One region of the Erwinia magellanica genome, then DNA from elsewhere that is predicted to be linked to it. Evidence: predicted binding sites of a transcription regulator. Region 1 holds the regulator's gene; each other region holds the start of a gene.
The links. The regulator LexA, encoded in region 1, represses DNA repair genes until DNA is damaged. The targets are predictions, from matches to a motif close to TNCTGTATGTACATACAGNA.
Positions count from the first base shown of each region.

Region 2: AAH450_RS03420 (DinI-like family protein) is a predicted target of LexA. The motif match lies at 8,248-8,267, and genes of this name have one in related genera.
Region 3: uvrB (excinuclease ABC subunit UvrB) is a predicted target of LexA. The motif match lies at 6,701-6,720, and genes of this name have one in related genera.

Region 1 is NZ_JBCHVC010000003.1:532,150-542,325, reverse strand. Features, by position in the region: gene AAH450_RS14260 (YjbH domain-containing protein) at 1-217, shown strand, start outside; gene psiE (phosphate-starvation-inducible protein PsiE) at 492-890, shown strand; gene ubiC (chorismate lyase) at 1,020-1,547, shown strand; gene ubiA (4-hydroxybenzoate octaprenyltransferase) at 1,567-2,433, shown strand; gene plsB (glycerol-3-phosphate 1-O-acyltransferase PlsB) at 2,562-4,985, opposite strand; gene AAH450_RS14235 (diacylglycerol kinase) at 5,114-5,473, shown strand; gene lexA (transcriptional repressor LexA) at 5,590-6,198, shown strand; gene dinF (MATE family efflux transporter DinF) at 6,301-7,623, shown strand; gene AAH450_RS14220 (CsbD family protein) at 7,864-8,073, shown strand; gene zur (zinc uptake transcriptional repressor Zur) at 8,426-8,941, opposite strand; gene AAH450_RS14210 (conjugal transfer protein TraF) at 9,418-10,176, shown strand, end outside.
Region 2 is NZ_JBCHVC010000001.1:735,740-745,915, reverse strand. Features, by position in the region: gene treA (alpha,alpha-trehalase TreA) at 1-421, shown strand, start outside; gene AAH450_RS03465 (TonB-dependent siderophore receptor) at 744-2,861, shown strand; gene AAH450_RS03460 (GlsB/YeaQ/YmgE family stress response membrane protein) at 2,984-3,232, opposite strand; gene AAH450_RS03455 (flagellar brake protein) at 3,418-4,158, shown strand; gene emtA (membrane-bound lytic murein transglycosylase EmtA) at 4,380-5,003, opposite strand; gene ldcA (muramoyltetrapeptide carboxypeptidase) at 5,296-6,216, shown strand; gene AAH450_RS03440 (MBL fold metallo-hydrolase) at 6,231-6,893, shown strand; gene AAH450_RS03435 (GNAT family N-acetyltransferase) at 6,897-7,310, opposite strand; gene AAH450_RS03430 (hypothetical protein) at 7,344-7,748, opposite strand; gene AAH450_RS03425 (YgdI/YgdR family lipoprotein) at 7,860-8,084, opposite strand; gene AAH450_RS03420 (DinI-like family protein) at 8,288-8,533, shown strand; gene AAH450_RS03415 (hypothetical protein) at 8,841-9,080, shown strand; gene AAH450_RS03410 (hypothetical protein) at 9,099-9,296, opposite strand; gene AAH450_RS03405 (glycosyl hydrolase family 28-related protein) at 9,596-10,176, opposite strand, start outside.
Region 3 is NZ_JBCHVC010000002.1:545,824-555,999, forward strand. Features, by position in the region: gene bioA (adenosylmethionine--8-amino-7-oxononanoate transaminase) at 126-1,418, opposite strand; gene bioB (biotin synthase BioB) at 1,508-2,539, shown strand; gene bioF (8-amino-7-oxononanoate synthase) at 2,540-3,691, shown strand; gene bioC (malonyl-ACP O-methyltransferase BioC) at 3,675-4,433, shown strand; gene bioD (dethiobiotin synthase) at 4,426-5,100, shown strand; gene AAH450_RS09910 (ABC transporter ATP-binding protein) at 5,159-5,878, opposite strand; gene uvrB (excinuclease ABC subunit UvrB) at 6,790-8,814, shown strand; gene AAH450_RS09920 (gluconeogenesis factor YvcK family protein) at 8,918-9,832, opposite strand; molybdenum cofactor riboswitch at 10,012-10,142, shown strand; gene moaA (GTP 3',8-cyclase MoaA) at 10,129-10,176, shown strand, end outside.

The sequences.
Region 1 (10,176 bases):
CGCCACCAAAACCAACGTTTCGGCGGAAGAGTACGGCGAAGGAGACTTCACCAAAGGCTTCTATATCTCGATTCCAATGGATCTGTTTACTGCTTCGCCAACGCGTGGCCGTGCGCAGGTAAGCTGGACGCCGTTGACGCGTGATGGCGGGCAGATGCTGGGTCGTAAATACCAGCTGTATGATATGACCAGTGACCGGGATCGCGATTTCCGCTAACCAAACGCGGCGGGTCAAAAAGCCTGAATGGGGCTTGCAAAGGGTGCACAGTGTGCACCCTTTTTTATTGGAACTGCCTGCTGCGTCAGCCCCTGTCACGGAGCGCAAAGGCATGGGGAACCGGGTGCTGTTGAGTAAAAGCGGCGGCTTTATCAGCGACTGCTGCGGAAAGCGGGGCGGTGGCTAAGCAAAACTTGTGAACTGGCTCACACTAAAGCATATTGTGCGTATCAGGATTAACCTGACCAATAACCATGATTTTAGAGGAAGCACCATGATTACCGCCACGCGTATCGCCTGGTTATTACAGATGTTGCTGAATATTGGGCTGATAGGACTGGCCTGCATTCTGGCCGTTTTTTTAGGCAAGGAGACCTTTCATCTCGCCAACGTGTTGCTGAACGCCGGCGAACAGACCTCTTCCTATTTATTGATCGATGGAATAGTAATCTATTTCCTCTACTTTGAATTTATTGCCCTGATCGTGAAGTACTTTCAGTCGGGCTATCACTTCCCGCTGCGCTATTTCGTTTATATCGGTATCACGGCCATTATTCGCCTGATCATTGTTGATCATAAAAATCCGCTGGATACGCTCGCCTATTCCGTCGCTATTCTGATCCTGGTGGTGACTCTCTGGCTGGCTAACAGCAATCGCCTGAAGCGCGAATGATTTCCGGCGCGCCCTGAAGGGCGCGCAACGCTCCCGGCAAAATTCGCATTAATTTCCCTTCTCATGCTGTGTTCTCCTTTAACCTCTGCGTTACACTATGGCACCCAATTTTTTGCCCGGAGAAGCCGAATGGCTGAAAACGCGCTGACGCAATTGCGCGCCCTTGAGTGGCTTCCTGCCTCCTCGCCCTTGTTGACCAGGCCGCTGCTGGACTGGTTGATGGAAGAAGATTCCATGACGCAACGTTTTGAACGTCACTGTGAAAAAGTGACGGTGAATATTGTGCGTGAAGGGTTTATTGGGCCAGAGGATGCGGCGCAGGAGGTGGAATTTCTCCCTCAGGAATCCCGCTACTGGCTGCGTGAAATTTTGCTGTGTGGCGACGGCGTGCCCTGGCTCGCTGGCCGGACAATTGTCCCTGAATCAACCCTGATCGGGCCAGAGCAGATGTTGCAACAGCTGGGCACCCGCCCGCTGGGACGTTATCTTTTTTCTTCTTCAACGCTGACGCGAGATTTTATCGAGCCGGGCCAGCATAAGGCGTTATGGGGACGGCGTTCCCGTCTGCGTCTCTCCGGCAAGCCGCTGTTGCTGACCGAACTGTTTTTACCGCCGGCACCGCTTTATCAGTCGCTGTTGGCTAAAGGGAACCCGTAACGTGGAGAGAAGGCTTCCAGTGAGTAAATTCCAGGCCTACAGCCGTCTGATGCGCATCGACAAGCCGATTGGCTCGCTGCTGCTGCTGTGGCCCACTTTTTGGGCGCTGTGGCTGGCGGGTAAAGCGATCCCGCCGCTTAACGTGCTGATTGTGTTCACCCTTGGCGTATTCTTTATGCGCGCCGCTGGCTGCGTGGTTAATGATTTCGCCGACCGTAAAATTGACGGCCATGTTAAGCGCACCCAGGCCCGTCCCTTACCCAGCGGCGCGGTGACCTCCAGAGAGGCAAAACTCTTGTTTGCCGGGCTGGTACTGGTCTCGTTCTGTCTGGTGCTGACCATGAATGCGATGACCATCTGGCTCTCTTTTGGCGGGCTGGCGCTGGCCTGGGTCTATCCGTTTATGAAACGCTATACCCATCTGCCGCAGGTGGTGCTGGGCGCGGCGTTTGGCTGGGCTATTCCTATGGGATGGGCAGCGGTAAGTGAAACCGTGCCGCTGGTTTGCTGGCTGCTGTTTGCCGCTAATATTTGCTGGACAGTGGCTTATGACACGCTGTATGCGATGGTGGACAGAGACGACGACTTGAAGATTGGCGTGAAGTCGACGGCGATCCTGTTTGGTCGCTTCGATAAGCTTATCGTGGCGCTTTTACAGCTGACGACGCTGGCACTGATGGCGCTGATTGGCTGGATGATGCAGCTTGGCGGGGCTTTTTACTGGTCAATCCTGCTGGCTGGCGCGCTCTTTATCCATCAGCAGAAGCTGATATCCGCCCGCGAACGTGATGCCTGCTTTAAAGCCTTTCTGAACAATAATTACGTGGGGCTGGTGCTGTTTATCGGTATTGCGTTGAGCACCTCTCCGCTGGCTGCCTGGCTTTGACTGACTGACCGGCAGCAAAAGCGGGGCCGCTGACGGTGACAGAATCAGCTTGCCGCCTGGCGGTGAGCGTAGCAGCCATAAAAAAGGGTCGATGATTGCTCATCGACCCTTTTTAACGACCTCGGAATTTACTCGTGCGGCCCCGCACTCTCGATAGTCATCCGCACTTCCTGCGTGATTAAATCAGCCAGCATCTGGTAAACCTTATGCGTCTGCTCAACCTGTGCATCGCCGGTATCACTGATGTAGCCTTCATCACGCAGCGTCAGCACCAGCGATGAAAAGACCGCTTTGTCGAAGAATTCAGGCGCATTGATGCCATGCAGTACCGACAGGCGCTGAGCCATGGTCCGGCTCTCTTTTTCCAGCGTCCCGCGGTTAATCGACGGGTTGGCGCTGAGAATAGAGAAAGTAATGGCGTAGCGCTGTAGCGTCTCCCGCACGCCCGCAGCCAGCAGCTGTAGCGTAGGGAAACGAGCCGGACTCAGACGCAGCATCTGATCGTCCGCTGTCAACAGCCCCTGACGCGCCATCTCACTCACCAGCAAATCCAGCACCGCTGGCAGATCTTCTTTATTCCAGTGCAGGAACAGCTCGCTTTTCAGCATGGGATAGATCACGCTAATCTGGCGCAGCAGCTCGGCCCGCGTCACCTCACGGTAATGCATCAGGATCACCGCTATCAGCGACGGCATCACCAGCATGTGATGAACGTTGTTGCGGTAATAGGTCATCAGCACCGCCTGCTCGCGGGGCAGGACGATGATTTCACCAATATTATCCTGCTCAATTTCAAACTTGTTCATGCTCAGAGCGTGATCAAGCAGCGCTTCCGGCGTCATATCCGGCACGGTAGAGTCTGAAGAGTAGGGCACGTTGCGCAGCAGCTGTACATAACAGGTCAGCTGACCGATAAGCTGCTCACGCGTCAGAGAGCGCTGGCGGGAGGCCAACAGCGCCGTCACGCAAAGGTTCATCGCGTTCGCGGCCCCGGCATTGTTAATGCTCACCATTACGCGCTGAGCAATATCATTGACCGCTGGCGTCAGCCAGGCCGGGCGCTGTGCTTCAATCGGGTCGATAGCTTCCCGCCACTCCGGCACATGCTTGTTGAGATAAGCCACCAGGGGCAAAGGCTCACCAAAGTTCACGTAGCCCTGGCCGAGATTACGCAGCTTACGCAGCCCGCGAACCATCGACATAAAGCCCTCTTTCTCTTTGGTGGCACCGCGCAGCTCTTTTGCGTAAGTGCCTACCTCCATCACATGCTCATAGCCGATATAGATCGGCACCAGCGTGATAGGACGGTTACCACCGCGCAGCATCGCCTGAATCGTCATCGACAGCGTGCCGGTTTTCGGGTCCAGCAGACGACCGGTACGTGAGCGGCCACCCTCCACAAAGTATTCAACCGAATAGCCACGGGTAAACAGTTCACCCAAATATTCGCGGAACACGGTGGAGTAGAGCTTGTTACCTTTAAAGGTACGCCGGATAAAGAAGGCACCCAGACGGCGGAAAATCGGGCCAGCTGGCCAGAAGTTCAGGTTAATACCGGCAGCGATGTGCGGCGGCACCAGACCCTGGTGATAGAGCACATAAGAGAGCAGCAGGTAATCCATATGGCTGCGGTGGCAGGGCACATAAACGATCTCATGACCGTCCTGAGCCAGCTGACGCACACGCTCACCGCCGTTGACGTTAATACCCTGATAGAGTCGGCTCCATGTCCAGCCCATGATGCGGTCCGTCAGGCGAATCGCTTCATAGGAGAAATCCGCGGCAATCTCTTCCATCAGCTCAATGGCATTCTGCTGGGCTTTCTCGTGGGAGATTTTCTTGCTGCGCGCCTCATCCTCTACGGCTTTGGCAATGGCTTTCGACTGCAACAGCTTGTTGAAAAGGTCCTGACGGACGGGCAGACGGGGACCCACCGCAGCCAGACGCTGGCGGGCAAAGTGCATTCTCGCCACTCTTGCCAGCTTCTGCGCAATGCTTTTATCCGTACCGTGTTCGGTAGCCATGCGGCGAAGCGACACCATAGGCGAAAAACGCACAAAGCTGTCGCGGCCTAACCAGAGCACGGCAAAGAATTTCTGTACACCATTCAGCACGCGCAGATGGGGTTGATCGTCACCCTGCACTTCGCGGCCAGGTGCCCGACCAAACATCACCGAGACCGGCACCATCTGCACATCCAGCAAAGGATTGCTGCGGTGGAGATCCAGGTACTCATGGAAGAGTTTCACCGACTCCACGTTTGGCACGAAATAGGGGAAAACACGCGGCCCGTCATGGATAAAGACGTGACGAGGCAGTACCGTTCCGTCGATTTCAAGCGGCTCCAGCGGATCGGGGAGATCCTGTTTGCGGCACTGTTCACGCAGCGCCAGCAGATCGGCCTTTGAATCATAGGGCAGCACATACATAATAGGGCGCGATGTGTCGAGCGACAGCTCAGTGACCGGCTCGGCAGGAATCGCTTTACTCTTTACCAGAAATTTAACCGGTAAATTCAATAGTTTATAATATAAATTACGCCAACCTGACATAGACAACATGAAGCCTCTTGTTAGCAAAGCGCCGCAAGCATACCAGAAAGCGCCAGTGAGATCTGTGGTGTTGCAAATTGTGCGCCACCCAGACATTGACGTTAATCATCACAAAGGGTTCCCTCATTATGGCAAATAACGTCACCGGACTGACCCGCATTATAAAAGCCGCTGGCTACTCGTGGAAAGGAATACGCGCTGCCTGGCAAAACGAGGCGGCTTTTCGGCAGGAGGCGGTGGCTGCCGTTATTGCCACCCTCGTCGCCTGCTGGCTCGACGTGGATGCCATTACGCGAGTGCTGCTGATAGGGTCTGTGGTGCTGGTCATCATCGTAGAGATCCTCAATAGTGCGCTGGAGGCGGTGGTGGACCGTATTGGCAGTGAATTCCATCCGTTGTCTGGCCGCGCGAAGGACATGGGCTCTGCTGCTGTGCTGCTGACGATATTACTCGCTATTTTTGTGTGGGTAATGCTGTTAATGGGTTAATTACGGGATGTTTTCCCGTTTTTAGCGAACCGCCGCTATTTAAGCAGGTTTAGGTTTTCAATGCGCAAATACCTGTATATACTCACAGTCGACTGTATAAACAACCAGGGGGCGGGATGAAAGCACTAACGGCAAGGCAGCAGCAGGTTTATGACCTGATACGCGACCACATTAACCAGACCGGCATGCCACCGACGCGGGCGGAAATTGCTGCGCAGCTCGGCTTCCGTTCCCCTAATGCGGCTGAAGAGCACCTCAAAGCGCTGGCGCGTAAAGGCGTGATTGAAATTGTCTCTGGCGCATCACGCGGTATCCGCCTGATGATGGAAGATGAGACAGGGTTGCCGCTGATAGGGCGCGTTGCTGCCGGGGAGCCTTTACTGGCAGAGCAGCATATTGAAGGGCATTTCAAGGTGGATCCGGGCCTGTTTAAACCCGGTGCCGATTTCCTGCTGCGCGTCAGCGGGATGTCGATGAAAGACATCGGTATTATGGATGGCGACCTGCTTGCCGTGCATAAAACTCAGGATGTCCGTAACGGCCAGGTAGTGGTGGCGCGTATTGATGATGAGGTCACGGTAAAACGCCTTAAAAAACAGGGAAATATTGTGCATTTACTCCCTGAAAACAGCGATTTCCAACCGATCGTTGTCGACCTGCGTCAGCAGACGCTGTCGATTGAAGGGCTGGCCGTGGGCGTGATCCGCAACGGTAACTGGCTCTAACGATCGGGGCCGGGCGCACCCTCAGAGCGGTGCGTCATTGGTATCGCGGCACCGGCCTGGTGCCGCGATAGTGCTTATTAGCCAGTCGCACAGTGGATGATAATGCGATTATTTTCCCCCTCGGATAAACATCTCTGGCGGCTGGCGCTGCCAATGATCCTGTCAAATATCACCGTGCCGCTACTGGGGCTGGTGGATACGGCGGTCGTTGGCCATCTGGATAAGCCTGCCTATCTTGGTGGCGTAGCCGTTGGCACCACGGCCACCAGCTTTCTCTTTATGCTGCTGCTGTTTTTACGCATGAGTACTACCGGCCTCACGGCACAAGCTTTTGGCGCCGGAGATAAACCTGCTCTGGCTCGTGCGCTGATGCAACCCCTCCTGATAGCCGTGGCCGCTGGCCTGCTGTTTGTTCTCCTGAAATCTCCCTTAACGCATCTTGCGCTTTCCCTTGTTGGGGGCGACAAAGAGGTGCTGCATCAGGCCGCCCTGTTTATGAATATTCGCTGGCTCAGCGCACCCGCCACGCTGGCGAATCTGGTGCTGCTTGGCTGGCTGCTGGGCGTTCAGTATGCGCGAGCGCCGGTGATCCTGCTGGTGGTGGGGAACGTGGTGAATATCGCGCTGGATCTCTGGTTGGTGATTGGCCTGAAATGGGGCGTGCAGGGTGCCGCTGCCGCGACGGCCATAGCGGAATATGTCACCATGATTATCGGTTTAGTGATGGTGTGGCGCGTGCTGAAGCTGCGCGGTATTTCGCTGCCGGTGTTAAAAACGGCCTGGCGGGGCAACATCGGGCGGCTGTTGCGTCTCAATCGCGACATTATGCTGCGCTCCCTGCTGCTGCAACTCTGCTTCGCCTCACTGACGGTTCTGGGGGCGCGGCTGGGGGGCGAAGTTGTCGCCGTCAATGCGGTGCTGCTTATGTTCCTGACATTTACGGCCTATGCGCTGGATGGCTTTGCCTATGCCGTTGAAGCCTGCTCTGGCGAGGCCTTTGGGGCCAAAAACGCAGAGAAGTTGCTCTCCGTCTGGCGCGCCGCCTGTCGTCAGGCAGGGCTTGTGGCGCTGGCTTTTTCCCTGATTTATGGTCTTACAGGGCCGCAGATAGTCGCCTTGCTGACCTCCATTCCGTCCCTGCAACAGCAGGCCGACAGTTACCTGTTCTGGCAGATCGTGCTGCCCCTCTGCGGAGTCTGGTGCTATCTGCTTGATGGTATGTTTATCGGTGCAACGCGAGCCAGCGAAATGCGTAATGGTATGGTGATTGCGGCTGCGGGGTATGGCCTGACGCTGTTTACCGTTCCGCTGCTGGGCAACCATGGGCTGTGGCTTGCAGTGACGGTATTCCTGCTGCTGCGTGGGCTGACGCTCTGGCTTATCTGGCGTCGACACTGGCAAAACAACAGCTGGTTCGCGCAGTGAAATTATTTGTTACTCTCCTCTGCCGCTTCGTTAATGGCTGATTTACAACGCCTTTTTACAGGGCGCGTTGTGCATCGGTTTTGATTCTGGCGTAAAATTTTGCCAAACAGAGCAAGATTCTAATCTTCTACTATAATTATCGTATGTCAGGCGATTGAGCAGCGTTTTATGTTGTTGCTCTCAGTTTCGCTGACAAGATAATCCTAAAGCTGTGTAAACCTAAGGTCGAGGAGAGACAAGATGAATAAAGACGAAGCCGGCGGTAACTGGAAACAGTTGAAAGGTAAGTTTAAAGAAAAATGGGGCAAGCTGACCGATGACGACATGACTGTTGTTGAAGGCAAACGCGATCAGCTTGTTGGCAAGATTCAGGAACGTTACGGTTATGGTAAAGACCAGGCTGAGAAAGAACTCAGCGAATGGGAAACCCATAATAACCACCGTTTCTGACAGCCAGAGAATTCTCTGACAAGAATTTAGCGTTTCAGGACGATGCTCCTACCCAGGCACATGGACTGTGCCACTTAATCCCTTCAGACACCTTGTTTACTCTCGCCCTTCAAATAGATAATTCACTCTTCTGGCACCATCCCTCCGCGGCAAAATCCCTGTATAGCATCCATTTGAGCCTGTCTGCTCTGTAGCAAATTTTCAGTGTAAGTTTGTCACTTCACAGGGCAACCAGTCTGCGTTACAGAGAACCAGCGCTTTTGCTTTAGGCCCGCCTTGTGGCAGCGCTCCTGACCCGGCAAATTTTTATTATTCCGCATCTGAAGCCCGCGCTTTTAAGCGTTAATGCTTCTTAACGCCCGCGTTTCTTCGGGGCGGGGGTATGATCGTGCTGGCACGCATCCTGATGGGTACAGGCTTCAACTTCAACGCAAGTATGGCATAAACCATGAGCTTCAATAACGCTATGCGCCAGGGCGAATCCGGAAGTTAGTGCCAGTGATTTCAGGATATTCTCCACGCCTTCCGCCTGCTGTTCCGCGACGGAACCACACCTGTCGCAAATTAACATGGCTGATGTGTGTGAAGGTTGTTCGAAATGATGGCAAACCACATAGCTGTTCGTCGATTCCACGCGGTGGACAAAACCCTGCTCCAGCAGAAAATCGAGCGCGCGATAGATGGTAGGCGGCTTGGCCTGAGGCTCTGATGCTCTCAGCAAGTCCAGCAGGTCATAAGCACTGATCGCACCCTGATGCTGGCTCATTAAGCGCAGCACTTCCAGGCGTTGAGGCGTCAGCCTGACATTACGTTGCTGGCAGATCGTTTCCGCCTGCGACAGGATTTTTTCAGGACTGCTTATGCTCATAACTTTCCCCTCAGGCCAGATCAGATTGTTATGTTATCACGCCCACCGCAAAACGCCGAATTCAGGCAACACGCCTCTCTCAGCCAGGTTTTACGGCGCTAAATCATTGAACTTACGCTGGAACTGAAAGAGATTTGCACTAAAGCTAACCTGTTAACGCCCGTTAATGAATTGAGCGCCAGTAAACTGTGCCAAAGAATATCCATAAAACTTTATTAATGTGAATTGCAGCCTGTGCGGATAATCGGTACTTTGTTACGGCGGTTATAGTGCATTTAAGATAAAAAAAACGTTACGGACAGCTTATGAATCTGCCTGCTAACAGATAAATAAAACGGCAATAAGCCGAAAAGCCCCACCATTGTTACTTACTTCTCAGCAATGAAACGCTGCCTCTATGTCCATTATTCAGGCAGCAGAAAACTTCACGCTTTTAACGGCGTTTTCCTCTTTGTCTGGATGGGTCTCAAGTAAAAATGGTAAAATTAATCCGTAAGTTGAACAGCTTTTCCCGCCCTGTAGTATTTCCCATTTTATTTTTGGCTCCCCTCAGCGCTCTGGCCGCCGGTAACTATTACGATGCGCGCAACGATGCCATGGGCGGTACAGGTGTTGCCTCTTCCACTTACGGCACTGCCGTACTGGCAAACCCGGCGTTGATGACCAAAGCGCAGCCGGACGACACGGTAAGTATTATCCTTCCGGCAGCGGGTTTGCAGGTCACGGATAAAAACAAGCTGATTGATAAGGTTGATGACCTGACTGACAGCGTTGACCGTTATCAGGATCTGGCGGGTAGTCTTACCAGCTTTGCCGATTATCCAAAAGTTCAGGCAGCAGCGGGTGATTTAGCCAGCCAGCTACGCGGCATCAAAGGTAATCGGGCATCGGGCACGGCAGGCGCAGCCCTTGCGGTCACTGTTCCGAATGAAGTTCTGCCGTTTGCCTTTGTAACTAAAGCCTATGGAACCGCAAGCGTGAGAACGGACGTTACGCAAAGCGACATCGACTATTTGCAGGGTGTAGCTGATGGCACCGTTTTCCCACAGCCTGGCGATCAGGACAAGTTGACCTCTGCCGGATTAGGGCGCGGCGCGATTGTCTATGATTACGGCATTGCCGTAGCGCATGAGTTTACTGTTGCCGGGCATCCGGTTTCTGTAGGTGTGACCCCTAAGCTGCAAAAAACCTACCTCTATAACTACAGCGCCTCGGTTTATAACTACGACAAATCA
Region 2 (10,176 bases), on a different contig from region 1:
GCAGGCCGCTACCGAAGAGAAAGCGACCCGTACGGCCTCGGCGGTGCAGGCGCAACTTGTTAAGGAAGGGGGACTGGTGACCACTAACGTCAATAATGGCCAGCAGTGGGATGCACCAAACGGCTGGGCGCCGCTACAGTGGGCGGCGGTGCAGGGGCTGAACAATTACGGCAAGCAGACGCTGGCAAAAGATATCGGCATGCGCTTCCTGAAAAATGTTCAGAACACCTATGATAAGGAGCATAAGCTGGTGGAGAAATATGTCGTGGAAGGCAAAGGCCTGGGCGGCGGCGGCGGCGGTGAATATCCGTTGCAGGATGGGTTTGGCTGGACTAACGGCGTTACCCTCAAGCTGATGGATCTCTACTGTCCGAAGAACAAAACCTGTAACAACGTAGGGGATATGGCTTCCGGTCAATAATCTCTCTTCTGGCGGCCCTGATTTTTCCGTGGGCCGCCACCCTGCCTGACCTGGCCGTTGATCAACTTCCCTGATACTCAAGCTCTGATTACCTTCTCTGCGGTGAATGCTCTGCCTCTGGCAGGCCCACTCCGTGTATAAAGTCTATTCCCCTGATTTTAGCATGGGAAAATATAAGCAAAATCAATGCTTGAAACGTTTTTACGGAAAGATAATAATTCTCATTGAGATTATCATACATCTTTACATTACCGTCATGCGCGCCTGACCTCTCTGCGTTGCGCCAACGGTTCTTATTTCGCACTTTGTAAGGGAATTGACAATGAGAATGGCTTTTAGCTTAAAGCGTTCTGCTCTGCTGTGCTCGATCGCGCTGGCTGCACCAGCTTTTACCTTTGCAGCAGAAACGCTGGTGGTCACCGCCCAGCCTGCTGAAACGGCATCCACGCCAACAGAGGGTTATACGGCTAAAACCTCTACAGGCGCGACAAAAACGGATCGTCCACTGATCACCACGGCGCAGTCGGTTTCCGTAGTGACCCGTCAGCAGATGGAAGATCAGGGTGCGATGAACGTCAACCAGGCGCTCAACTATACCGCTGGTGCATTTACTAATTTCGCGGGTGCAGCGACTCGCTATGACACCGTCTCCCTGCGTGGCTTCCACGGCGGCGATGTTGATAACGTCTTCCTGGACGGGTTAAGGCTGATGAGCGACCCTGGCAGCTATAACGTTTTGCAGGTAGATCCGTGGTTCCTGGAACGTATCGATGTGATCAAAGGCCCCTCTTCCGCCCTCTATGGGCAGACCGTGCCCGGTGGCCTGGTCATGGAAACCTCTAAACGACCGCAGTTTACTCAGGAAGGCCATTTCCGCGCCTCGACCGGCACTAATGCCACTAACAGCGCCGCCTTTGATTACACCAATGCGATCAATGACCAGTTGGCGTATCGCCTGACGGGTATCACCCGCAACAGCGATACGCAGTACGATCACACTCGCGAAGAGAAGTATGCTATTTCTCCTTCTCTGCTCTGGCAGCCGGATGAAGATACCTCGCTGCTGCTGCGCGCTTATCTGCAAAAAGATCCCTCAGGCGGCTATCACAGTGCCGTGCCAGGCGACGGCAGCATCACGGAACACAATGGTCGTAAGCTCAGTAATGGCTTTTACGATGGCGACAGCTCGCTGGACCAGTTCAAGCGTAATGAACAGATTTACAGCTACGAATTCTCGCATCGCTTCAATGACACCTGGGCGTTCCGTTCCAATGCCAGCTATTCCCACTCTAATGTCGATTTGGATCAGGTTTATCAGATAGGCTGGGACAGCGCCAATCCCGATCTGTTAAACCGCTACTATTCTGGGTCACGTTCATCGCTTGATGCTTTTGCTATCGATAACCAGCTGGAGGCGGATTTCGCCACGGGCGAAGTCGAGCATAAAGTGGTGCTGGGTGGCGAATACCATCAGTACAAAAATGATTTAAGCGATGCCAGCGGCCCGGCAAATCAGCTTAATGCCCTGACTGGCCAGGCTGTGGGCAGCCGTCAGAACTACGACTTTGTTCATTCGCAGCGTCGTTATTATCAGACCGGCGTCTATTTGCAGGATGAGATGATCTGGCAGAAATGGCATCTGGATCTCTCTGGCCGCTACGATCGCATCGTGTCGGAAAACGAAACTTACTCCACCAGCACTAAACATCGTCGACAGGATGATCACATCAGTGGCCGTGCCGCCCTGCTCTACGCCTTTGATAACGGCATCTCGCCTTACGCCAGCTACAGCCAGGCTATTACGCCGCAGTCACTCTCTGATGCCAATGATAATCTGCTGAAGCCCACCACCTCAGAGCAATATGAAGCCGGGGTGAAATATCAGCCAAACGGCACATCCGATCTCTACTCCGTTGCCCTCTACGATCTGACGCAGAAAGATGTGGGCAACCGGGTGGTGGTAGGTTCTTACTATGAACCGGCAGGAAAAGTGCATTCGCAGGGCATTGAACTGGAAGCGCATAACCAGATCACGCCACGTCTGAGCACCATCGCCAACTACACCCTGAGCCATGTTCGCTTCAAAGATTCTGTGGATGGCAACGACGGCCACACGCCTTACGTCACGCCAAACTCTATGGCGTCGGCCTGGGCGAAATATCAGTTAGACTGGGGTATCAGCGTGGGCGCTGGCGTGCGTTACATCGGCAAACAGTGGGCAGACAATGAAAACACCACTCGCCTGCCCTCCACTACCTTGTTCGACGCTTCAGTACGCGCCGATCTGGGTGCCTGGAACAGCAGCCTGAAAGGGGCATTTGTGCAGGTGAACGCCAATAACGTGACCGATCGTGATTACGTTTCTGCCTGTTACGGCACCGGTTACTGCTACTGGGGCGCTGAGCGCACCGTGGTCGCTACTGTAGGCTATGATTTCTGACCGGATATAAGTGCATTCCGAGCCGGGACCCGTGAATTTTTCATTGGGTAAGCTGACGCCCGGCTCGGGGGCATAAAAAAAGGGAGACGATAATCGTCTCCCTTTTCTTTGCAGCCAGTAGGTCAGCTTCTCACTTTGCGGTAAATCCACAGCACGACAATCGCACCAATAACCGCAACGACAAAGCTGCCGAAGTTGAAGCCATCTACTCTGCCGAAGCCAAACAGGGTGCTGATCCAGCCCCCGACTACGGCACCGATAACGCCCAGGATCACGGTGATGATAATTCCACCGCCATCTTTACCCGGCATAATCCATTTGGCGATAATCCCTGCGATCAATCCAAAAATGATCCATGACAAAATACCCATTTACTGCTCCTTGTGGCTTGCTGATTAGACGGGGTAAGTATAGGTCAGGATTCTAACTCTGTGATTTAAATCTAAACTTTTTCAGAAATTTTTTTTCCTGGCGGGCTAAAGCCCCCTCTTTTATTGCCGATAATTCGACGTATACCGCTGAAAGCGCGTGTTCTTACATTCAACTGGAGTGGGATGTGAAAGAAGAAGAAAATAAAGAACAGTACCTGAAGCGCGGCCCGCTGGCTGTGCTTGGCGTACTTAAGAATCTGTTGAAAAATCAGACGCCTATCCTGGTATCGCACAGTCGCGGCCAGTTTATTACCCGCTTGCTGGATGCCGATCAGGATCGCCTGATCCTCGACCTTGGCAGTAATGATTATGAAAACCAGATGGCTGTTGCAGCAGAAGAGCTGCATTTCACGGCTGAAACGCATGGCGCAAAAGTGGAATTTGCGCTTGGTGTCCTACAGGAAGATAAGTTTGAAGGGCTGCCTGCTTTTAGCGCTGCCCTGCCCGACCTGTTGTGGATGATCCAGCGCCGCGAGTTTTTCCGCGTTTCTGCGCCGCTTGACCCCATTTTTTATTGCTATGCGCAGTGGCCGGACGGCAGCGGTGAAGGCCGGATGCGCCTCCAGGATCTCTCACTGGGCGGCGTTGCCGTGCTTGGTGACTCGCCGATCCCTGACTCTTTGCATGGCGGAGAGACGTTCAAAAAACTTCGCGTTGAGCTTGGTGACTATGGCCGCTTTGAAGTAGACGCCTGTCTGATTCACATCGGTAAACGCAGCGTGGTCGGCAATAAAAATGAAACTGTGGTAACGCCTCGACTCAGCTTTCGCTTCAGTTCACTGAATGCAGGTGAGGAGCGCTCACTACAACAGATTATCTTCTCTCTGGAGCGGCTTGCCCGCGATAAAGCGAAACGTTTTCAGTAATGACGCCAGCCTGGCAGAAGAGTGATAAAGAGAAAGGCAGGTCAGGTATCAGCCCCTGGGCTGACACGCACTTTTCTGCATAATCAGGGTTAACAGCTCTACCTTTTATGCCAAAAAGCACAGCCAGGGTGGGCAAGACGCTCTCTCCCTCTTCGAAGAAGATCCCCTGCTCAACCGCATAAAAGCCCCCGGTGTGCCAGAGAAGAGCACACCGGTTAGCATCAGATGGTGCGGTAAGCGGTAGTGACTTTCCAGAGATAGCGGGGAGCCTGTGCCGCAGGGTGTTTATTCTGCACATGCTGGTAAAATTCTTCCGGCGACATGGCATTGATCATCGCTATAGCACGATCGCGATCGCGCGAGAAGGTTCTCAGCAACGCCCCTGCGCCGTTGGCATAGGAAACAATAGTGGCATAGCGCAGCGTTTTGGGGTCGCGGATCCCTGCCAGCGACTGATCCTGCAAAATCTTCAGATAAGCCGTGCCGATATCGATGTTTCTTACCGGATCCCGCAGCTCTTTACTGCTTGGCTGCCCGCGGCGCCCCTGAACCCGATAAACCTCGCGTCCTGCGGTGGAGGCTTTAATCTGCATCAATCCAATGGCATTCGACTTGCTGACTACCGTTGGATTGCCGCCCGACTCGACTGAAATGATCGCCTCAACCAGCTTCTGGTCAACGCCGTAGTTATTAGCCGCACTCTCCGTGAACATCGACCAGGCCTGAGCGACTTTTACAGGCGGTGCCTGTGTTAACGGCGTTTGCTGCTGCGTTATGGTTCTTTTATGCGGTTCGCTGGCACAGCCTGCCAGCAATAACACGCTCACTATCGCCACCGTTTTTATCTTTCTCACGCTATATTCATCCTCTGAGCCTTAGCCTCGCGCTTTTATAATAGCTTGCGCCAGACAGGATAAAATTGCCGAAACTCTGAAATTTCTACGCTTGCGAGTGACTTCATTCACGCTTTTCGTCATCATCAAAGGTATTGGACCCTAAGTGGCGTAAAAAATCCCTTTTTCACTGCATAAAAATTGCCCACTTAGCCTTTAAAAGCGACATTGCCGTACGCCAGTAAACGTAATGCCGTTGATTTGCGATAACTCTTTAACCGCATTAAGGATAAAAGTGAATATTATGTCCATTACTCCCCGCACTTTTCATCTGATCGCTCCTTCTGGCTATTGTCATAATCAGCAGGCTGCGCAGCTGGCTGTTGAACGACTGCGTGCGCAGGGTCATCAGGTTTTAAACAGTGAGGTGATTGCCCGTCGTGACCAGCGTTTTGCCGGAAATGAGACAGATCGCTTACAGGATCTCAACGGCCTGCCTGCGCTGAAAACATGCCCGGATATCGTACTGGCCGTGCGGGGTGGTTATGGCGCCACCAGGCTGCTTCCTCAGTTGGCGCGCGCCTCCCTGGCTGGCTGGCTGCGGGATAATCCGGTAGCGCTTTGTGGTCACAGTGACTTCACGGTTATCCAGCTTGCGCTGCTTGACCATGGCGCTGTCTCTTTCAGCGGACCGATGCTGACGGGTAACTTTGGCGCTAAGGTTTTATCTGAATTCACGGTGGAGCACTTCTGGCGCGCTCTGACTTCGCCTGAATTAATTCTTAGCTGGCAAACAGAGCCGCAAGAGGTCAACGTCACCGGAAAAATCTGGGGCGGCAATCTGGCGATGATCGCCTCCCTGGCCGGAACGCCCTGGCTGCCTGAGATCGAAGAGGGCATCCTGGTGATTGAAGATGTTAACGAGCACCCTTTCCGCGTGGAGAGAATGCTGTTGCAGCTGGCACAAAGTGGCATTCTGGCACGTCAGAAAGCGATAGTGCTGGGGAGTTTTACCGGGGCAACCCTGACAGATTATGACAATGGCTATGACTTCGACAGCGTCTGGACGCTGATTCGTCAGGTGACAGGCATACCGCTGGTCACCGGTCTTGAATTTGGCCATCACTGGAATACCGTAACGCTACCTTTAGGTGCGCAGGGTCATTTGCAGGTCAAAGGTAGAGACAGTACGCTGACGATATCAGGGCATCCGACGCTTCGCTAACTCCTGGAGCGCCTATGAAGCAGCTGTATGAGGATCTCTGGGTTTCCACACCGGAGTTTTCGGCGAGTAAAAATGAACCGGAACTGATGATGCACGGTTTTTTGCTGCAACATATGCGTGGCAATTTACTGATTTCCCGCGTGGAAAATCTGAGCGACCATCAGGCAATTGAGGATTTAGGCGGCATGATCCGCCATTATCTTACCCACTGGCATGAGGCAGGACCGGGCGCGCGCATTTTGCAGTCACGTTTTAACTCAGCGCTCTACTGCCATACCCGCGCGCTGGGGCCGGTGAGTCCTTTTGCAGAGCCTGACGACACCTTTAATCAGGCTGAGCTACACTGCGGCAGCTTTCATGTTGTTCCCACGCCCGGACACACCCCTGGCAGCACCAGCTACCTTTACGCCTCCCCGTATGGCAAAACCTATCTCTTTGTAGGTGATACCATCACCCTCTCTCAGGATCGCTGGATAACGGTATTGGTTCCTGAAAGCAACGAGGCCGATTTAAAGAAGTCGATAGAGTTTTACCGGGCGCTAAGACCGGATGTGGTGCTGATGGGCACTACCGCAGGTCATCTTGCCTGGCAGGAAGTGGATATGCGCCAGTGGCTGGCGCTGCTGGATGAGGCAGAAAATTCGCCGCTGGATCTGCGCCAGCGGCTGAGCGAGTAACGCCTACAACGTTTTGGTCAGGTAAATTCTTTGATGCACGCGCGGGTAGTTATCAAGCATAAGCTGAACGGTGAAACCCATCTTTTCGTAAAAGGGTCTGGCCTGAAAACTTGCTGTGTCTACCTGTGCGTAGAGACACCCACGCTGGCGGGCCTCTTCCTCTGCTGCCCGAATTAACCTGGTGCCTGCCCCCTGCCCGCGCAGGGCTTCACTGACCCACAGCATATCAATCCGCAGCCAGTTTCCAATGGTTGAGCCCGTCAGCCCGCCCAGTTTTTTTCCGTCGGGGCCAGTGATAAATACCCCGATATCTTTCATCTCATCAATATTAATATGACCGGCATTAAAGGCGATCATCGCTGCACGGATCTCGGCTAAATCTTCCGGCGTAGGGCGAGGCGTAACGGTTAGTTCCATGCTCTTTTCCTTAAGTATATGAGTGAGACGAGATCAGGACGCCAGATGACCAGAAGCGTCGGTACGTTGCAGTTCCACAGCATTGTTATCCCTTTCGCTGCTGCGCGTACAGGAAACCAGCTTGTTTGCGCCATCGTAGGAGAAGAAAATATTCTCATCAGACTGGTTTACCACCATCTGATCGCCATTACGGAACAGCACAATCGACACCTTATCGCCATTTTCGGTTTCAGAGCGCTGCTTGCCGGCCGCAATCTGGAAATGATCGCCAGGCCACATCAGCGTGGTCAAACCATATTGCGCTTTGGTGACGGTCATGGTCGGACGACCGGGACAGCTGATTTGAAATTTAGTATTGAGCCTGGGCGAATCACTGGTTGCCCCAACGGTAAAGGAGGCACAGGCAATAAGACATCCAGCGGCGATAGTGCGGAACATGGGCAGGGTTCTCCGGACAGTACTCTCTGATTTAATTCAGTAATTAGCAGAAAGCGTATCACAGGAAGCTGCCCATGTTTGACTTAAGTGTGAAGAATTGCCTGCCGGGATCTACTTATTCAGCGAACTCATCTCTTTAATTTGATCCTGGTTCACAGCCTGCTGCTGCCCCTGCTCATCGGTATAAACCACCATGCCGGTGGCGCTGTCTACTTTGGGTTTGCCCTGAACCACCACGGTAGAGCCATCTTTCATGTGCAATATGTGGTCGCTGCTGCAACCCGCAAGCAACAAACCTCCAGCCAGAATCCCTGCGATATAAGATAATTTTTTCATGATTTGCTCCACTTTTTTGTTCGGGAAGAAGCAGTGTAACCCAGGCGATTTTTGGAATTTGATGATAGTTGCGGAGAAGTGACTTCATTTCACCCATTTAGCGGGCTGCGTGGCTTTTAAATGACCACTATCTGCGAAATTTTCATTGAAGATTGCGGACAATAACTGTATTTTTATACAGCATTTATAACCAGGAAGAAGCCATGTTTGTTGAACTGATTTACGATAAGCGCAACGTCGCCGGACTGCCCAATGCTCAGGAGCTGATTTTGACCGAGCTGACCAAACGTATTCAGCGCGTTTTTCCTGAAGCAGAAGTGAAGGTTAAACCCATGCAGGCCAATGGCGTAAAGACCGATGCCAGTAAAAGTGATAAGTCGGTAATGTTGAGAATTATTGAAGAAATGTTCGATGAAGCGGACCAGTGGCTGATCTCTGAAGAATTTTGAACCACAACAGGACTATTCGTTGAAATATTTTAATGTTATGCGCACCCGGACCGATTTTCGCGTTGCATTCCCGTCACAACATGCCAGGCTTAACGTATTAAGTTTCCCTGGTGTTGGCCCGTTATGATTCGCTCTGCGGGCATTTTTTTCGTTATATCTTAACTGTGCTGATGATTTACCACCGCTTCAGCTTCTGATCCCCAGTTTTTCCTGCCTCGCTTTCCTGCCTTATTATCTGGGAATTGCTAAAGTTTCGCCGCTCAATGCCGAAAATCTGTACAGCATAAATCTCATGAGAACGTCAGGCATGGCAATACTGTTTATCCCTTCCCTGGCTGCCTTGCTGGAAAAGGCAGAAGCGCAAAAAGGCTACCCGTTAACGCAGCATGAAGTTGAAACCCTTCGTGATGGCGCCACCTGCATTTCAGTGCCGGACGAACTTTTACGCACCATGGACCCACTGCGTGGCTACCAGGATATCGACCCCACAAAATGTTGGGAAGCCTGGAGAGATCATCGCTTAGCCGGTAATACGCGGCTGGCCTGACAGGCGAAAACAGGCGGACTATTTAGAGCGGTGTGCAATTTCTGCATAGAGCAGCTCGTACACCTTCGCCGCATGGGCAGAGCTGTCACGCAGCATCTGGATGGCATCCTCCAGAGTATGTGGCTCCATCTGGCCCACGATACGCCAGCCGAGCGCGATATTCTTTGCTTCTTCAAGCCGGTTAAGATCGTCTTCTAAAGTGGCAGCTTCTGACACAGAATTCTCCTGATTTGTGTTTTGGCCCTATTTTACGGACCAACGCTCCGCCATCTCAAGTCTTGATTTTTGGCAGGATCGCTTTTTGGCCTGTTTTTCTGCTTTTTTGCCCAAAAAGGCCTTTTATCTGACCACATCGGGAAAATCCGCTGAAAAAAACAGATTAGTCCTGGAGATACAGCTTCACTATTTCATCGTTTCAGGCCCACTACCAGCCCTTTCTCCCCTTAAAAAGTAAATAAATTTACACTTAAAAAAAAACCGCCCTGGGGAGGCGGTTTTAGGTTATCTGCGATTTTTCAGCCATAGTAAGGAATTTTGCGATCCACACCGTTAACGTTAAGGGTGATATACCCTACCGGCGCACTGGTAGCGGGCGTTGTCGCCTCGGCTGTTGCTATGGTGACCACGCCATTTTCATTTGCTCCTATCCCTGCCAGCCCGTTGTGAATACTGAGGCGTGCGCTTGGCGTAGCCGTTCCCAGCGTTGTCAAATCCATGACCTCACTCAGATCCGGCGTAAACAAGGAACACTCCCCCGATTCGAATCGCGTTGGCCCAGTTGAACGGAGATTAAACATCGTGTCACCGCTGCCCGCTTTTAGTTTTACCCACACCTCAACGATGTTCTGGTAACTTCGCTGATACTTAACGTCCAGCACTGCGGTCAGCCCCCGATGAAACATATCTGCCCACACTGAGCTGACGCAGCGCTGCAAATTGAGCCAGGTCACGCCGGATGAGACAGTCTGTAAGGGATTAGTCGCTATACCGGAGGGATTGGCCGTTGAAAGTTTGCTGATAAACTCCAGCGTCCATTGCTGGTTAATCTTTGGAAAGACAAATTTGCCAATACGGTACCAGTTGTCCTTATCTGAGA
Region 3 (10,176 bases), on a different contig from region 1:
AGCACCGTAAAAGCGTAGTGCATCAGGGCTCTCGCTGCTTTATAGCACTTCGCAGCATGGAGAAAATCAGGCTCTGCGAGGGAGATCCCCTCCGGCCAGAAGAGCGACCGGAAGGGTTGAAAAGGTTAAGCGTGCAGAAACAGTTCAGGGCGCTCCAGCGCTGCGGCAATGGCATCTGTGAGCTGCTTCAGCGCTGCCGGTTTAATGATATAAGGCGGCATCAGATAGATAAGTTTGCCGAAGGGGCGGATCCAGACGCCGCGCTCAACAAAGAAGGCCTGAAGGGCTGCCATATTCACTGGCCGGTGTGTTTCAATCACGCCAATGGTGCCGAGCACGCGTGCGTGCGCCACTTCCGGCATCGCCTGCAACGGCAGCAGGGCGGCCTTGAGCTGCGTCCCGATAGTGGAAACCTGCTGCTGCCACCGATTCTCCTGCAAGATTGCCAGGCTTTCGCTGGCAACGGCGCAGGCCAGCGGATTGCCCATAAACGTCGGGCCGTGCATAAAGCAGCCCGCCTCGCCATTGCTGATGGTATTGGCGACTTCGCGGGTGGTCAGCGTCGCTGAAAGCGTCATGGTACCGCCTGTCAGTGCTTTGCCAACGCAGAGGATATCGGGCGAAATACCCGCATGCTCACAGGCAAAGAGTTTGCCGGTGCGGCCAAAGCCCGTGGCGATTTCATCGGCTATCAGCAGCACATTGTGGCGATCGCATAATTCCCGGACGCGTTGCAGATAGCGCGGATGGTAAAACCGCATCCCGCCTGCGCCCTGCACAATCGGCTCCAGGATCACGGCTGCCAGTTCCCCTGCATGCAGGCGGATCAGCCGTTCAAAGTCATCCGTATCGCGATCCTGCCACTCATCATCAAAGCCACAGGCTGGCGCGACCGCAAACAGATGGGAAGGCAGATAGCCCTGATACAAGCTGTGCATGGAGTTTTGCGGATCGCAGACCGACATCGCCGCAAAGGTATCGCCATGATAACCGTTGCGCAGCGTGAGAAAGCGCTGACGGCGCTCGCCTCTCGCCTGCCAGTATTGCAGCGCCATTTTCAGCGAAACTTCAACCGCTACCGAACCGGAGTCGGCCAGGAAAACCGTCTCCAGCCCGGCAGGCGTCATCTCAACCAGTTGGCGGCACAGCGCCACGGCGGAAGGATGAGTGATGCCGCCAAACATCACGTGGGACATCTGCTCAATCTGCGCCCTCATCGCCTGGTTAAGACGAGGATGGTTGTAACCGTGGATCGCTGCCCACCAGGAGGACATGCCATCAATCAGCTTACGGCCATCGGTCAGATGCAGATCGGTCTGATGGGCCGCCACCACGGGATAGACCGGCAGCGGCTGGCTCATGGAGGTGTAAGGGTGCCAGATATGGTCACGGTCAAAAGCGAGATCGGCAGGGGTCATAAATAACTTGTAAACCAAATTAAAAAAAATTAGTTTACAAGTATAACCAGGCAGAGCCGGATCACCACAGCATTTTTTTGGAGCAAGCAATGGCAACTCGTTGGACTATTTCTCAGGCGCAGGCCCTTTTTGATAAGCCGTTTTTAGAGCTGATGTTTGAAGCGCAGCAGGTTCACCGCCAACATTTTGATCCCCGTCAGGTGCAGGTCAGCACGCTGCTCTCGATCAAAACCGGCGCCTGCCCGGAAGACTGCAAATATTGCCCGCAGAGTTCACGCTACAAAACCGGGCTGGCTTCCGAGCGGCTGATGGAAGTCGAGGAGGTGCTGAGTTCGGCACGCAAGGCTAAAGCCGCAGGTTCAGATCGCTTCTGCATGGGTGCGGCCTGGAAAAACCCGCACGAGCGCGATATGCCGTACCTGGAGCAGATGGTAAAAGGGGTGCGTGAAATGGGGCTGGAAACCTGCATGACGCTGGGGACGCTCAGCGACGATCAGGCCCAGCGTCTGGCGCATGCCGGGCTGGATTACTACAACCATAACCTCGACACCTCCCCGGAATTTTACGGCAACATCATTACCACCCGTAGCTACCAGGAGCGCCTGGATACGCTGGGAAAAGTGCGCGATGCCGGGATCAAAGTCTGTTCAGGGGGCATTGTTGGCCTGGGCGAGAGCGTTAACGATCGCGCCGGGCTGCTGGTCCAGCTGGCTAACCTTCCTGTGCCGCCGGAGAGTGTGCCGATCAACATGTTAGTTAAGGTCAAAGGCACGCCGCTGGCCGATAACGATGATGTCGATCCGTTCGACTTTATCCGCACCATCGCCGTGGCGCGCATCATGATGCCTTCCTCGCACGTCCGTCTCTCTGCCGGACGCGAACAGATGAGTGAGCAGACGCAGGCGATGTGCTTTATGGCCGGCGCCAACTCGATCTTCTACGGCTGCAAGCTGCTGACCACGCCAAATCCGGAAGAAGACAAAGACTTGCAGCTCTTCCGCAAACTGGGACTGAACCCGCGCCATACCACCACCGAGGCGGGTGATAACGAGCAGCAGCAGGCGCTGGCCGGTCAGTTACTGAATGCCGATACCGAACAATTCTACAACGCGGCTCTGTGAATGAGCTGGCAGCAAAGACTGAGCCTGGCGCTGGATGCGCGCCGGGAAAAAGGGCAGTTTCGCCAACGCAGAGTGAATCAGCAAAGCGATGCGCGAACGCTGCAAATCGACGGTAAGCGCTATCTTAACTTCTCCGCCAATGATTATCTTGGACTGAGCCATTATCCCGCCATCAAACACGCCTGGCAGCAGGGCGCTGAATGTTATGGGGTGGGCGCGGGCGGTTCAGGGCATGTGACCGGCTATCATGCCGTTCAGGCGGAGTTTGAACAGCGGCTGGCTGCATGGCTCGGCTATTCCCGTGCGCTGCTGTTTATCTCCGGTTTTGCGGCAAATCAGGCGGTTATTGCGGCGATGTTGAGCAAAAAGGATCGTATTTTTGCCGATAAGCTTGCCCATGCCTCCCTGCTTGAAGCCGCTTCGCTAAGCCCCGCCACGCTGCGTCGTTTTACCCACAATCAGCCCGCCTCGTTAAGCAAGCTGCTGGAAAGCGGGACGGAAGGGGAAACCCTGATAGTGACAGAGGGAGTCTTCAGCATGGACGGTGACAGCGCGCCGCTGGCGGAGCTGCACAGGCTCTCTGAGCGCCACGGCAGCTGGCTGATGGTGGATGATGCGCACGGCATCGGCACCGTCGGCGAGCAGGGGCGCGGTAGCTGCTGGCAGCAACAGGTAAAACCTGAGCTGTTGGTGGTGACCTTTGGCAAAGCGTTCGGCCTGAGCGGTGCGGCCGTTCTTTGCGATGACGATACGGCAGATTATCTGTTGCAGTTTGCCCGCCATCTGATCTACAGCACCGCCATGCCTCCCGCCCAGGTTTGCGCGCTTCACGCCTCGCTGACCGCTGTTCAGCAGGGTGATGAACTACGTCTGCGTCTGCATCACAACATTGCGCTTTTCCGTAAGGGAGCCACCGAGCGCGGGCTTGCTTTGCTGCCTTCCTGCACGGCTATCCAGCCGATGATTGTGGGCGATGAATATCAGGCGCTGGCGCTGGCAGAAACGCTTCGTCAGCAGGGCTGTTGGGTCACTGCTATTCGTCCGCCTACCGTTCCTCCCGGCACCGCCAGGCTGCGCATCACGCTCAGCGCTGCACATCAGCCGGAAGATATAGAGCGCCTGCTGGAGGGACTACATCATGCAAAGGGTTAACAAACAGGCGGTGGCCAGGGCGTTTGGCCGCGCCGCACACACCTATAACCAGCATGCTGAATTGCAGCGTCTTTGCGGAGAGAAGCTGGCTGGCTTCGCCCGTAAACAGCAGGGGCAGCGCGTACTTGATGCCGGATCGGGTCCTGGCTGGTTCAGTAAGCGCTGGCGCGAGGCGGGCAATGCGGTCACAGCCCTTGATTTATCAGCAGAAATGCTGGAACAGGCGCGCTCACTGCACACGGCGGATTGCTATCAGAGAGGGGATATTGAAGCGCTGCCGTTCACTGCCCCTGAGTTTGATCTCTGCTGGAGCAATCTGGCGGTGCAATGGTGCAGTGATTTACGGCTGGCCCTGACGGAGCTTTACCGGGTGACGCTTCCCGGCGGTCAGGTGCTGTTTTCAACGCTGTCGGCTGGCTCTTTAAGCGAGCTGACAACAGCCTGGCAACCGCTGGATCTCGCGGCGCCTGTTAATCACTTTCTGCCGGTTGAAGCTATTGCGCTGGCCGGAGACAAGCTGCCGCTGAGGCTGAAGCAAGAGACCCTGACTCTGGCCTTTGCCGATGTGCTCAGCGCCCTGCGTTCGCTTAAGGGGATTGGTGCCACGCATCTGCATGGCGGCAGGCGTGAAGGCGGCCTGAGCAGAGGGCATTTTCAACAGCTTGAGCAGAGCTGGCCGCGCGACAGCCGGGGCTATCTGCTCAGCTATCACCTGGTGTATGGAGTAATGGATCGTGAGTGAACGCTGGTTTATCACCGGAACGGATACGGAAGTGGGCAAGACGGTAGCCAGTACCGCACTGCTCCAGGCTGCCAGAGCGGCTGGTTTTTGTAGCGTGGGCTACAAACCGGTGGCGTCAGGCTGTGACGTTACGCCGGAAGGCTTGCGTAACAGCGATGCGCTGGCGCTGCAAAAAAACAGCGTGCCGGCGCTACCTTATGACCTCATCAACCCGCTGGCTTTTGAAGAGCCTACCTCGCCGCATATTGTCAGTGAAGAAGAGGGCAGACCCATCACCTTTGAACGTCTCTCGGCTGGTCTGGCCGCCATAACACAACAGGCAGACTGGGTGCTTACTGAAGGCGCCGGAGGCTGGTTCACACCGCTCTCTGCCACCACGACGTTTGCCGACTGGGTGCAGCAGGAACAGCTGCCGGTGGTGCTGGTGGTTGGGGTGAAGTTAGGCTGTATCAATCATGCCCTGTTAACGGCACAGGCGATACAAGCCAGTGGCCTGCGTCTGGCAGGCTGGATAGCCAATGGGATCCAGCCTGCGGGAAAACGGCACCAGGAGTATCTGGCGACGTTAAAACAGCGTTTACCTGCGCCGCTGCTGGGAGAGATCCCCTGGCTGACTCACGCCGATGAGTTTGATCATCTGGGGCACTATCTGCGTTTACCGCAGTAATTACCGTTCAGCCATGCTGATTCCGGGGAGACAGCCCCGGAATCGCTCATTCTGACTATCAGGATACCCTAAGCCAGGTGTTTACCATGCTCTCATTCAGCTGAGCGACTTTGCCATGGGCCACATTGCGCCCGCGATGCAACAGCAAAAAGTAATCCGCGACCTTGCGGATAAAAGAGATACGCTGTTCAAGCAGCAAAATCGTCAGCCCGAAATCATGGTTCAGCCGGTGGATCAGGTTGCCCATCTCCTCTTCCAGCCACGGCGACATGCCCTCGGTTGGCTCATCCAGAATCAACAGCTTCGGCTGTAACACCAGCGCCCTGGCAAGTGCTAACTGCTGCTGCTGGTCCATCTGTAGCTCCCCGCTGCGCTGATGTCGCAAAGAGTAGAGCGCCGGAAACAGGTCATACACCATTTGCGGAATCGCTTTGTGGCACGCCAGTCCGGCACCGGCCAGCAAGGCGATCTGTAAATTCTCCTCCACGCTGAGCTGGGAGAAGATTTGCCGCCCCTGCGGCACGTAGCCAATGCCCAGCGCGGCGCGCTGTTCCATTGGTTGCAGCAGCAGATCCTTGGGAGGAAGATTCGCCTCCTGCCAGATCATCGACCCGCTGTTAATGGGCAGATGACCCATGATGCAGTTGACCAGCGTGGTTTTCCCCATGCCAGGCCGCCCCAGAACCCCGGTACAGGTGCCGGGGGCTAGATCCAGATCAACATCCCACAAGATGTGATTCTGACCATAAAATTGGTTGATTGAACGTAAGCTGAGCATCTGACACTCTCCTCCAGACAGTTTTCGATCGCACCTGGTTGCATCCGCTCTGCGTCGTGTGGCAAACAGTCGTCAACGTTTCCAGCGAAACGCCTGCGGCTTCGGGCTTCTCGCTCTGGTGTTAAGAAAGCGTGAGGCGGTTACCGTGGATCTTGCAATTGACAGGCCAACCTGGCTTAAAGCGGGGAAAACAGCAGGGAAGCTGATAATCAGCGCCCGTGATTGGTAATAAACGTTAAATAATTGCTCCAGGTAATATTCTGCTGCACTCACTCGGTGCTGAGTAAGAATCATTCCTGGTGCAACCGCCTGTCTCAGAGGCTATCGGGGGCTGTCATCAAAGTGAAAAAATCGCTGAGAAAAGGGTGGCGGCAATCAGGGATCTATGCTCTTGGCTGGCCCCAATCCTGAAGCCACAGGCGAAAATAATGCAAAAAAAATATTTGTGGGGGCCGCGGCAGGGAGGTAACGATTTATACACAGCAGACGGGGCGGGCGCTGAAATCAGTTATCCACCATTCCTGTGGATAACCATGTGCATGAACGTCTGAAAACTTACGCCAGGCGAGAGCGGGCGCGGGTTGAGCACGAAGTGATGCGAAACTCGTCTTTGGGGATAAAACAAGTGAAATCAATCAGTTATTTAAAATCAAGCCGCATAAACTCCGCCGATATAATGGCGCCTGCATTTTGTCAGTGAAGCTTGACAATTGTTAAAGTTACTACCCTCTTGGGGATAACCCTGCCAGGCTGTAGCAGAAGTAACGCTGGGCTATACCCTGACGGCACCGCTGCTCCACTCGCTTCTTCATCTTGCAAAATAACTGTGATTATATCCAGTCTTTTTTGCTGGTAAAATCGGTGTGGCAGAGTAAAATTAGGTTTGCACTTCATCACCAGGTAGCCATTCAATGAGCAAAGTCTTTAAACTCAACTCCGATTTCAAACCCGCTGGCGACCAGCCCGAGGCGATCCGTCGCCTGGAAGAGGGGCTGGAAGATGGGCTGGCGCATCAGACGCTGCTCGGGGTAACCGGCTCCGGAAAAACCTTTACCGTCGCCAACGTGATAGCCGATCTCAATCGTCCAACCATGGTGCTGGCGCCCAACAAAACGCTGGCCGCGCAGCTCTACGGCGAGATGAAAGAGTTCTTCCCGGACAACGCGGTGGAATATTTCGTCTCCTATTACGATTACTATCAGCCTGAAGCCTACGTACCCAGCTCAGATACTTTTATCGAGAAAGATGCCTCAGTAAATGAGCATATTGAGCAGATGCGTCTCTCCGCCACCAAAGCGCTGCTGGAAAGGCGGGATGTGATTGTGGTGGCGTCAGTCTCGGCCATTTATGGTCTGGGCGATCCCGATCTCTATCTGAAAATGATGCTGCACCTGACCAGGGGCATGGTTATCGACCAGCGCGCTATCCTTCGCAGGCTCTCGGAGTTGCAGTACACCCGCAACGATCAGGCATTTCAGCGCGGCACCTTCCGCGTGCGCGGTGAGGTCATTGATATCTTCCCGGCAGAGTCAGATGACTATGCGCTGCGCGTGGAGCTGTTTGATGAAGAGGTGGAGCGGCTGTCGATTTTTGACCCGTTAACCGGGCAGATTAGCTCTGTGATTCCGCGTTACACCATCTATCCCAAAACCCACTACGTTACGCCGCGTGAGCGTATTCTCCAGGCGATGGAAGAGATCAAGGTGGAACTGGCCGATCGGCGTAAAACCTTACTGGAGAATAATAAACTGCTGGAAGAGCAGCGCATTTCCCAGCGCACCCAGTTTGATCTGGAGATGATGAATGAGCTGGGTTACTGCTCGGGCATTGAAAACTACTCGCGCTATCTTTCCGGCCGAGGGCCGGGCGAAGCGCCGCCTACGCTCTTCGATTATCTGCCCGCAGATGGCCTGCTGGTGATTGACGAATCTCACGTTACTATCCCGCAAATTGGCGGCATGTACCGCGGTGACCGCGCGCGTAAAGAGACGCTGGTAGAGTATGGTTTCCGCCTGCCCTCGGCGCTGGACAACCGTCCGATGAAGTTTGAGGAGTTTGAAGGACTGGCACCGCAAACCATTTATGTCTCCGCCACGCCGGGCAACTACGAGCTGGAGAAGTCGGGCGGTGAGGTGATCGATCAGGTCGTCCGTCCTACCGGCCTGCTTGATCCGCTGATTGAAGTGCGCCCGGTGGGGACGCAGGTCGACGATCTGCTGTCGGAGATCCGTAAGCGTGTCGCCATCAACGAGCGCGTGCTGGTGACGGTGCTGACCAAGCGAATGGCAGAAGATCTCACCGAGTATCTGGAAGAGCATGGTGAGCGGGTACGTTACCTGCACTCTGACATTGATACCGTGGAGCGCGTCGAAATCATCCGTGACCTGCGTCTGGGGAAATTTGATGTGCTGGTAGGGATCAACCTGTTACGGGAAGGGCTGGATATGCCAGAAGTCTCGCTGGTTGCCATCCTGGATGCCGACAAAGAGGGCTTCCTGCGTTCAGAACGCTCGTTGATCCAGACTATCGGACGCGCGGCGCGTAACCTTAACGGTAAGGCAATCCTCTACGGTGATAAAATTACCCCCTCTATGGCGCGGGCCATCAGTGAAACCGAGCGCCGTCGTGAGAAGCAGCAGATCTATAACGAGGAGAACGGCATTGTACCGCAGGGCCTGAACAAGAAAATTGCCGATATTCTTGAGCTGGGGCAGGGGATCAACAAGAACAAAACCAAAGGTCGCGGCAAGTCGCAACGCGCTATTGTGGAAGATGACACCCCTTACCTGGATCTCTCGCCGAAAGGGCTACAGAAGAAAATCCACGAGCTGGAGGCGCGGATGCAGGAGCATGCGCAGAACCTGGAGTTTGAAGAAGCGGCTAACGTGCGTGACCAGCTTCATCAGGTACGCGAGCTGTTTATCGCCGCTTCTTAAAAGAGGCGTGGGGGGTAAAGCATCCTCAGAGCAGGAGTGGGCGGCAGCTGTTCCGCCCCGGAGGATTATCTGAAGTTGCGCAGCGGGGGCGAGGGTAACGCCTTCAGGCGGACTTAATCGCCTGAATCGCATGTTCAATGGCAATATGTAGCAGCTGGCGGTCGTGGCGATATTTAATATCCGCGGCTTCCAGCGGTTCCTGAATAACCACTCTGTCGGTTACCTTACGGGTATCGACAGCGGGGCCAACCACCACGGCATCAATCACCTTTTTGCCGATATATTTTTCCATCATCGTCAGTTTCCCTTCCAGCGTCAGCTGCGCCGTCGCCGGACTCAGCTCCCGGCCCAGGTTGCCAATAAACACCATGGTGGCTGGCGTGCGGCGCAGCGCCTGCGCCATATCAGGCATCAGCAGCACCGGCATCAGGCTGGTGTAGAAACTGCCGGGGCCAATCAGAATTAAATCTGCTTCTGCCACCGCTTCAATGGCTTCCCTGGTTGCGCTGACGAGAGGGGAAAGCATCAGCTCCTGCGGCGGCTGCTGCATCTGATCGATAGCGGTTTCGCCATAAACATGGTTGCCTTCACTGTCGACAGCCACCAGATCCACTGGCTGCTCTGACATCGGGATCAGGAAGGCGTCCACTTTAAGCAGATTACGGATCAGATTGATCGCTTCAAAAGGGCGAACGCTGAGATGATCCAGCGCTTTTAGCATCAGGTTTCCCAGATTATGACCCGCCAGTTCGCCGTTGCCGCTGAAGCGATATTCAAACATGGCGGAGGCCACGCTGGGTTCGGCAATCAGCTGATTGAGGCAGTTGCGCATATCACCCCAGGCGATCCCCCCTTCAGAGCGACGAATGCGCCCGGTAGATCCACCGTTATCTGTAGTGGTGACAATACCAGTCAGCCGGGATCCTAACGGAGAAAGCGCAGACATCACGCGGCCCAGGCCGTGTCCGCCGCCCAATGCCACTACCCTGTCGAGATCGGCTAACGTGCGATTACGCATAAAATTCCTTGGCTTAAGTTTGTTTGAGGCGAGACGTAACGCGCTGATAAGGCTATTTTAGCGTAATGTGTGACTAAAATACGGCAAAATACGTTATATATCCAAATACATAGCGAAACTCTCTTCTGGCATCCCTCACACAATAGCGCTAGAATTTTCACACCAAGGTTTGCCGATGTGCGGTAAATCACACTTAGCCTCTACGCCTACGTCATCGGATATGGAGTATTGGCCGCAACCACGCGTTGCCAGGGTGCAGAAAGAAATGCCTGCATCTCCCGTTTTGGAAAGGTGTTCTGGTGTCACAATTTACTGATAACTTCGATCGCAAGTTCTATTACCTG